2 regions of the Streptomyces purpurogeneiscleroticus genome follow, and region 1 is predicted to be linked to the other one. Evidence: predicted binding sites of a transcription regulator. Region 1 holds the regulator's gene; the other holds the start of a gene.
What was found. The regulator HspR, encoded in region 1, represses chaperone genes until heat shock. The targets are predictions, from matches to a motif close to TTGAGNNNNNNNNNCTCAA.

Region 1 (4,207 bases):
CTCGTCGATGAAGGTGATGATCTGGCCGTCGCTGGACTTGATCTCCGCCAGGACGGTCTTCAGCCGCTCCTCGAACTCACCGCGGTACTTCGCGCCCGCGACCATCGCGCCGAGGTCCAGCGCGACCAGCCGCTTGTCGCGCAGCGACTCGGGCACGTCGCCCTTGACGATGCGCTGGGCCAGCCCTTCCACGACGGCGGTCTTGCCGACGCCGGGCTCACCGATCAGCACGGGGTTGTTCTTCGTACGCCGCGAGAGCACCTGCACGACGCGGCGGATCTCCTGGTCCCGGCCGATCACCGGGTCCAGCTTGCCCTCGCGCGCGGCCGCGGTGAAGTCCGTACCGAACTTCTCCAGCGCCTTGTACGTGCCCTCGGGGTCGGGGGTGGTCACCCGCCGTCCTCCCCTGCTCTTCTCGAAAGCGTCCAGCAGCTTCTTGGCCGAGGCGCCCTGCTGGTCCAGCAGCTGGCCGGTGGCCCCGCCCTTCGCGGCGATGCCGATGAGCAGGTGCTCGGTGGAGATGTAGTCGTCACCCAGCTCCTTGGCGCGCTGCGACGCGTCCGCTATGACGGCGAGCAGCTCGCGGTCGGGCTGCGGCGGGGCGACGGTCGAGCCCTGGATGCTGGGCAGCGCGGCGATCCGCCGCTCGGCCCCGGAGCGCAGCGCCGCGGCGTCCGCGCCGACGGCGGCCAGCAGATCGATGATGTTCGCGTTTTCGTCGGACTGCCCGGCGAGAAGCGCGAGCAGCAGATGGGCAGCGGTCATGTCCGCGTGCCCCGCGGTCACGGCCCGCTCATTGGCGGCGCTCAGCGCCTCCCGGCTCTTGTTGGTCAGCTCGGCGTCCACGTGCTCGCGCTCCTCCTCGTACCTCTGGCCTGCATGTACATGGCCCTCGGGGGCCGATCCTGCCTAGCTCAACGTGCGATAAGTTGAGTCTATTCCACTCAAGCCCAAAACGCCGACCCCTCGCACCCGTCCACCGCCCCTTGGGGTGCCCGCTGGCCGGCCCCCCACTCCTTAGGAGTGGGCCGCCCGGGGCCCCGTAAGGTGCGGGCATGGCTCAAGACCTGCGGAATCCCGATCCCGAGTACCTCGCCTTCTGGCGGGAGCGGCACGTGTGCACCCTGACGACCCTGCGCCCGGACGGGAGCCCGCACGTCGTGCCGGTGGGGGTGACGTACGACCACGAGCAGGGGCTGGCCCGCGTCATCACGAGCAAGGGCGGCACCAAGGTCCGCAACGTCCTGGCGGCGGGCGACGGCGGCGCGCGCGTCGCGGTGTGCCAGATGCAGGGGCGGCGGTGGGCGACGCTGGAGGGGCTGGCGACGGTCCGTACGGACGCGGAGAGCGTGCGGGACGCGGTGGAGCGGTACGCGGTGCGGTACGAGCGGACGCCGCGGCCCAACCCCGAGCGTGTGGTCATCGAGATCCGGGTGACGAGGATGCTCGGGCGGGCATGACGTCGGTGGGTGACCCGGTCGGCCCAGGATGTGGTCCGTTCCGGACCAAATACGTCAGCTGGAGGCCGAATGAGGTCAGTAACGCACACCAGCAGGGCGTACGGAATCGCGTCTCCGCCTCCTGATCCGCGTCCCCACGCCGAATCCTGCCCGCGCTGCGGCGGCCGGCTCGCCGTCAACCAGGACGGATGGAAGATCTGCCACGCCTGCGGCTATGCCTCGCCGCCCGGTACCGCGTCACCGCCCCGCTCCGCCCACAGAGGTATCGTCACCCCCACAATCGTCAGGTCCCGGGGGGCACGATGAATGCGGTGCGAGTGACGGCGATCGCGTGCTTGATGCCGCTGTCCGAGCTGGACGACGATCCGTTCCTGGTCGACGACCGCCGCCAGCACGAGATGTGCTCGCAGTGGGCCGCGGACCGCGACTACCGCCTCACCTGGCGGCTGAGCCTGCACCACCTGCGTGCCGACCACTGCGCCCTGTGGCAGGACGTGGAGGCGGGCCTGGTCGATGTCTTCGTCGTACCGAACCGCCGCGCCCTGGAGAACGCCGTCGACTCCGCCGAGGATTTCACCGCCCGGTGCGCCGCGGCCGGCGTCCGGCTGGAGACCGCCGACCTCGCCGAGCCGGTCTACACCGCGGCGATGAAGTCCCATGTGCACCGCCGGCTGTCGATGCCGACAGCCGGGTACAACGGCTGCTGAGAAAGCAACGGTTACCGCCGTTACTCGGACGTCCGCTTCGGGCGCCACACGACCAGCGCGCTGGTCTGCTGCACGTCCTGATACGGCACCAGGTCCCGGCGGTAGCTGGCATGCACCGCCGCCTCCCGCTGCTGGATCGCGGCGGCGGCGCCCTCCACCGCGCTCTGCAGCTCGGCGACCCGCTGCTGGAGCGCCGCGACCTGGTTCTCCAGTTCGATGATGCGCTTGATGCCCGCGAGATTGATGCCCTCGTTCTGCGACAGCTGCTGCACCTGGCGGAGCAGCTCGATGTCGCGGGCGGAGTAGCGCCGACCGCGCCCGGCCGTACGGTCCGGTGAGACCAGGCCGAGCCGGTCGTACTGGCGCAGCGTCTGCGGGTGCAGCCCGGAGAGCTGAGCCGCGACGGAGATGACGTACACCGGCGACTCGTCGGTCAGTTCATAGGGGTTACGACTGCGCCGCCCGCCCCGGCTGTCCATCATCAAGCTCCCTTCGCGGCCTGGTAGAGCTTCGATCGCGGGTCCTCACCCGCGGTCGCTTCGCGGTACGCCTCCAGCGCCTCACGCGCCTTGTCGCCGAGGTCCTTGGGCACGACCACCTCGATGGTGACCAGGAGGTCGCCCCGGGTGCCGTCCTTGCGCGCCGCGCCCTTGCCGCGGGCCCGCATCGTCCGGCCGTTCGGCGTCCCGGCCGGGACCTTCAGGGTGACCGGCGGTCCGCCCAGGGTCGGGACCTTCACCTCGCCGCCGAGCGCGGCCTCCGGGAAGGTGACCGGCACGGTGACGGTGAGGTTGTCGCCCTTGCGGCCGAACACCGGATGCGCGTCGACGTGCACGACGACGTACAGGTCGCCGTTGGGCCCGCCGCGCTCGCCCGGAGCGCCCTTGCCGCGCAGCCGGATCCGCTGCCCGTCCGAGACACCCGCGGGGATGCGCACCTGCATCGTGCGCGAACTCGTCGCACGTCCGCTGCCCTTGCACACGTCACAGGGGTCCTCGGCGATCAGGCCGCGGCCCTTGCAGTCGGCGCACGGGTCGGTGAGCGAGAAGCCGCCGCCCGCGCCCCGGCTGACCTGGCCTGTACCCACGCAGGTCGGGCAGACCCGCGGGGTGCCGTTCTTGTCGCCGGTGCCCGAACACGCCTTGCAGGGCGACGGGCTGGACATCCGCAGCGGGACCGTGGCCCCGTCCACCGCCTCGGTGAAGCTGAGCGTCACCTCGGACTCGATGTCCTGGCCGCGGCGGGGCTGCGTACGCGTACCCGCGCCGCCGCCCCTGTTGAACAGGCCGCCGAAGACGTCCCCGAGGCCGCCGCCGAAGCCGCCGGCGCCCGCTCCGCCCTGGGCGCCCCCGAAGAGGTCACCCAGGTCGAAGTTGAAGCTGCCGGCGCCGGCGCCGCCGGGACCGGCCCGGAAGCCGCCGTTGCCGAACAGCGCCCGCGCGTCGTCGTACTCCTTGCGGCGCTTGGGGTCGCCCAGGACGTCGTTCGCCTCGGAAATCTCCTTGAAGCGCTCCTCGGCCTTGACGTCGCCCTTGTTCGCGTCCGGGTGGTTCTCCCGGGCGAGCTTGCGGTACGCCTTCTTGATCTCGGCGTCGGTGGCGTCCTTCGGGACGCCGAGGACCTTGTAATAGTCCTTCTCGACGAAGTCCTTGGTGCTCATCCCCGACGTCCCTCCTCCCGTACTGTCCTGCTTCTCACGTCAGCCCTCGTCCGGGCCACCGCTCTCCTCGTCCGACTTCTCCTCGGACTTGGCGCCCTGGGCCCCCGGCTGGGGCTCGGCAACGGCGACCCGCGCGGGGCGAATCGTTCGCTCGCCGATCCGATACCCCGGCTGCAGGATCGCAACGCACGTCGTTTCCGTGACGTCCGGTGCGTACGAGTGCATGAGCGCCTCGTGGATCATCGGGTCGAAGGGCTCGCCCTCCTTGCCGAACTGCTGCAGGCCGAGCTTGGCCACAACCGTCTCCACCGACTCGCCGACCGACTTGAAGCCGCCGACCAGCTCGCCGTGCTCGCGGGCCCGGCCGATGTCGTCGAGGA
Region 2 (4,207 bases), on a different contig from region 1:
ACGGTCTCCCCGCGGCGCGCCCGCACGGTCACCCGGCCGTGCGGCGGGGAGTGCTTGATGCCGTTGTCGATCAGGTTGGCGACGACCTGGTGCAGCCGCTCGGCGTCCGCGTGCGCGGTCAGCTCCGGCGGCGAGACGTCCAGGTGGAGGTGGACGTCCGTACGGCTGTGATGGCTGGACCCGACGGCCAGCGTGGAGGCGCTGCGGCTCATGTTGGCCTCCTTCAGCACCCCCGAGAGGTACGGCCAGACCTCGAAGCGGCGGGCGTGCAGCGGGATGACCCCGTTGTCCAGCCGGGAGAGGTCCAGCAGGTGCTCGACCAGGCGGCCGAGCCGCTCGGTCTGGCTCAGCGCGGTGCGCATCGTCTCCGGATCGGCCTCGGAGACACCGTCGACGACGTTCTCCAGCACGGCGCGCAGCGCGGCGATCGGCGTGCGCAGCTCGTGCGAGACGTTGGCGACCAGCTCCTTGCGGTGGGTGTCCACCGCTTCCAGGTCGGCGGCCATCGTGTTGAACGCGTCGGCCAGCTCGCCGAACTCGTCGCGGCGGCTGCCCTGCACCCGCCGGGTGTAGTCCCCGGCGGCCATCGCCCGCGTCACGTCCGTCATCTCGTCCAGCGGGGCCGTCAGCCCCTGCGCGACGAACTGGGTGATCAGCAGCGAGGCGATGATCGAGAAGACCGTGATGACCCGCAGCTCCGTCGCCGAGTGGAACGCGACGAGGACCAGCAGGGTCGTGATGATCACCGAAACGGTGACCAGCGCGCCGAGCGCCGCCTTGACCGACCGGTACGGATCGAGCGGGCGCATCGCCTCCCAGGCCCGCTGCCAGAGCTCGCGTGCCAGAGGCCGGGGCGACTTCATGCCGGCGGGGTCTCCAGCGCGTAACCGACGCCGTGCACCGTACGGATCCGCTCGGCGCCGATCTTCCGGCGCAGCGCCTTGATGTGGCTGTCGACCGTACGGGTGCCGGAGGCGTCCGCCCAGTCCCAGACCTCGGCGAGCAGCTGCTCACGGGAGAGGACGGCGCGCGGGGTGTTGGCGAGGCAGACCAGCAGGTCGAACTCGGTGGGGGTGAGGTGCACGTCGGCGCCGCGCACCCGGACCCGCCGCTGCGCGTGGTCGATCTCCAGTTCACCCAGGCGCAGGATGCCGCTGCGCGGGGTGTGCGCGGCGAGCGCGGCCCGCTCGACGCGGCGCAGCAGGACGTGCACCCGGGCCGCCAGCTCCCGCATGGAGAACGGTTTGGTCATGTAGTCGTCGGCGCCGACGCCGAGGCCGACCAGCATGTCCGTCTCGTCGTCCCGCGCGGTGAGCATCATCACCGGGACCGGCCGCTGGGCCTGCACCCGGCGGCACACCTCCAGGCCGTCGAAGCCGGGCAGCATGATGTCGAGGACGAGCAGGTCGGGCTGCCACGCCTCGGCGGTGTCCACGGCCGACGGGCCGTCGACGGCGGTCTGTACCTGGAAGCCCTCGGCGCGCAGCCGGGCCGCGATGGCGTCCACGATCGTCGGGTCGTCCTCGACGACGAGCACCCGCCGCTGGGCGCCGGGCGTGGCCGCCGCCGCGGCGCCGTGGGTGGTCTGAGTCTGGTCCATCGCCCGCCCCTGAATTTCCCCGTGCGTGGTCGCGTTCTGACTTGCTGTGCTGACGTACTGACTTGCTGTACTGCTGTGCTGACTGGCTGTACTGAGTGGTCGCATACTGCTGGGCAGCAGCGTAAAGGCACGATGTGACCCGCGGCTACGCGCGTTTCCCGGCGAGGTGGACCACGTCGGGGACGCCTTGGACAACGGGGATCTCTTCGGTGCGAACCTCGTTGAACCCGGCATTCCGGAGCGCATCCTCGAACGCGGGGGAGGGCTGCGCCGACCAGACGGCCAGCACCCCGCCCGGCGTCAGCCGGTCCCGGCAGGCCGCGAGCCCGGCGGGGGAGTACAGGCCGCCGTTGTCCTCGGTGACGGTCCAGTCCGGCCCGTTGTCGATGTCCAGGCAGAGCGCGTCGTAGGTCCCCGTGCCCGCACCCTCCCGTACGTACGCCACCAGATCGGCCTGGACGATCTCCGTGCGCGGATCGGCCAGTGCCGGGCCCGACACGGCCTCCAGCGGCCCCTCGCGGTGCCAGTCGATGACCGCGCCCTCGCGCTCGACGACCGCGATCCGGCCCCAGCGCGGCTCCGCGGCGGCGCGCGCCAGGGAGAAGCCGACGCCCAGTCCGCCGATCAGTACGGAGGGCCGCGCGCGGTCACCCGGCAGCGCCGCGAGCGCGGCGTCGATCAGCAGCCGCTCCGACCGTCCGTCGGAGGTGTCCATCAGGAAGCACCCGTTGGCGATGATCTCGAAGTGCGGTCCCCGCCGCCGCAGCACGACCTCGCCGTACGGCCCGTCCCGGCGCTCCAGTGTGACGGGCATCTCGTCGGTGGCGAACGGGGCTGACATGGGTGCGGGGCCTCCGGAGTCGGGATGAATGCCGGACGGCCCCCACTTTATGAGCCCGTACGACCTGCCCGCGCGACCCTTTCGGGCCCTCCCGCCTCCCCTCCGCATCTGATCGCTCACAGCGAACAAGGCCCGGGGAACATCCACCGGCTCACGACCATTGAGTGAGTACAGCTCAACTTGCCTGCCGAAGGGGAGATCATGGCTTCGACGTCCACACCGCTCACCCTGCCCGTGCTGCCCCTCGACGACGAGGTCGTCCTGCCGGGCATGGTGGTGCCGCTGGACCTGTCCGATGCGGATGTACGCGCCGCGGTGGAGGCCGCGCAGGCCGCCGCCTCACCCGGTAACAAGCCACGGGTGCTGCTCGTTCCACGCATCGACGGCACGTACGCCGGCGTCGGCACGCTCGGCAAGGTCGAGCAGGTCGGCCGGCTGTCCGACGGCGACCCGGGCGCGCTGATCCGCGGCCTGGGGCGCGTGAAGATCGGCTCCGGGACGACCGGTCCCGGCGCGGCCCTCTGGGTGGAGGGCACCACGGTCGAGGAGACCGTCCCCGACCCCGTGCCCGGCCACGTCACCGAGCTCGTCAAGGAGTACAAGGCGCTCGCCACCAGCTGGCTGCGCAAGCGTGGCGCCTGGCAGGTCGTGGACCGTATCCAGCAGATCGAGGACGTCGGCCAGCTCGCCGACAACTCCGGGTACAGCCCCTTCCTGACCACCGAGCAGAAGGTCCGGCTGCTGGAGACCACCGACCCGGTGGCCCGGCTGAAGGACGCCACCGAGGCGCTCCGCGACCACCTCGCCGAGCAGGACGTCGCCGAGTCCATCGCCAAGGACGTCCAGGAGGGCGTCGACAAGCAGCAGCGCGAGTTCCTGCTGCGGCGCCAGCTGGAGGCGGTCCGCAAGGAGCTGTCGGAGCTGAACGGCGACACGGACGACGAGAGCGACGACTACCGCGCCCGCGTCGAGGCCGCCGACCTGCCCGAGGAGGTCCGGAAGGCCGCCCTGAAGGAGGTCGACAAGCTGGAGCGGTCCAGCGACCAGAGCCCCGAGGGCTCCTGGATCCGCACCTGGCTGGACACCGTCCTGGAGCTGCCGTGGACGGAGCGCACGGAGGACGCGTACGACATCAAGGGCGCCCGCGCCGTCCTGGACGCGGACCACGCGGGCCTGGACGACGTGAAGGAGCGGATCACCGAGTACCTGGCGGTGCGCAAGCGCCGCGCCGACCGCGGCCTCGGCCTGGTCGGCGGGCCATCAGAAGGGGCATCGCGCAGCGATTCCGGCAAGGGTGGTGGTGGGCGACGGGCGGGCGGTGCCGTGCTGGCCCTGACCGGCCCGCCCGGCGTCGGCAAGACCTCGCTCGGTGAGTCCGTCGCGCGCGCCATGGGCCGCAAGTTCGTCCGCGTCGCGCTCGGCGGCGTCCGGGACGAGGCGGAGATCCGCGGCCACCGGCGTACGTACGTCGGCGCGCTGCCGGGCCGCATCGTCCGCGCCATCAAGGAGGCGGGCTCCATGAACCCGGTCATCCTCCTCGACGAGATCGACAAGGTCGGCTCGGACTTCCGCGGCGACCCGGCCGCGGCGCTCCTCGAAGTGCTCGACCCGGCCCAGAACCACACCTTCCGCGACCACTACCTGGAGGTCGAGCTCGACCTCTCCGACGTGGTCTTCCTCGCCACGGCCAACGTCCTGGAAGCGATCCCGGAGCCCCTCCTGGACCGTATGGACCTGGTCCGCCTCGACGGCTACACCGAGGACGA

Region 2: the regulator HspR is predicted to act here: its motif matches at 2,602-2,620, upstream of lon (endopeptidase La).

Annotation. Positions count from the first base shown of each region.
Region 1 covers NZ_NHSG01000398.1:21,702-25,908, forward strand. Annotated here, with positions in the region: gene clpB (ATP-dependent chaperone ClpB) at 1-846, opposite strand, end outside; gene CCS38_RS29360 (pyridoxamine 5'-phosphate oxidase family protein) at 1,056-1,460, shown strand; gene CCS38_RS29365 (hypothetical protein) at 1,763-2,167, shown strand; gene CCS38_RS29370 (heat shock protein transcriptional repressor HspR) at 2,188-2,646, opposite strand; gene dnaJ (molecular chaperone DnaJ) at 2,649-3,827, opposite strand; gene grpE (nucleotide exchange factor GrpE) at 3,867-4,207, opposite strand, start outside.
Region 2 covers NZ_NHSG01000048.1:1,685-5,891, reverse strand. Annotated here, with positions in the region: gene CCS38_RS01395 (HAMP domain-containing sensor histidine kinase) at 1-863, opposite strand, end outside; gene CCS38_RS01390 (response regulator transcription factor) at 860-1,600, opposite strand; gene CCS38_RS01385 (spermidine synthase family protein) at 1,746-2,441, opposite strand; gene lon (endopeptidase La) at 2,643-4,207, shown strand, end outside.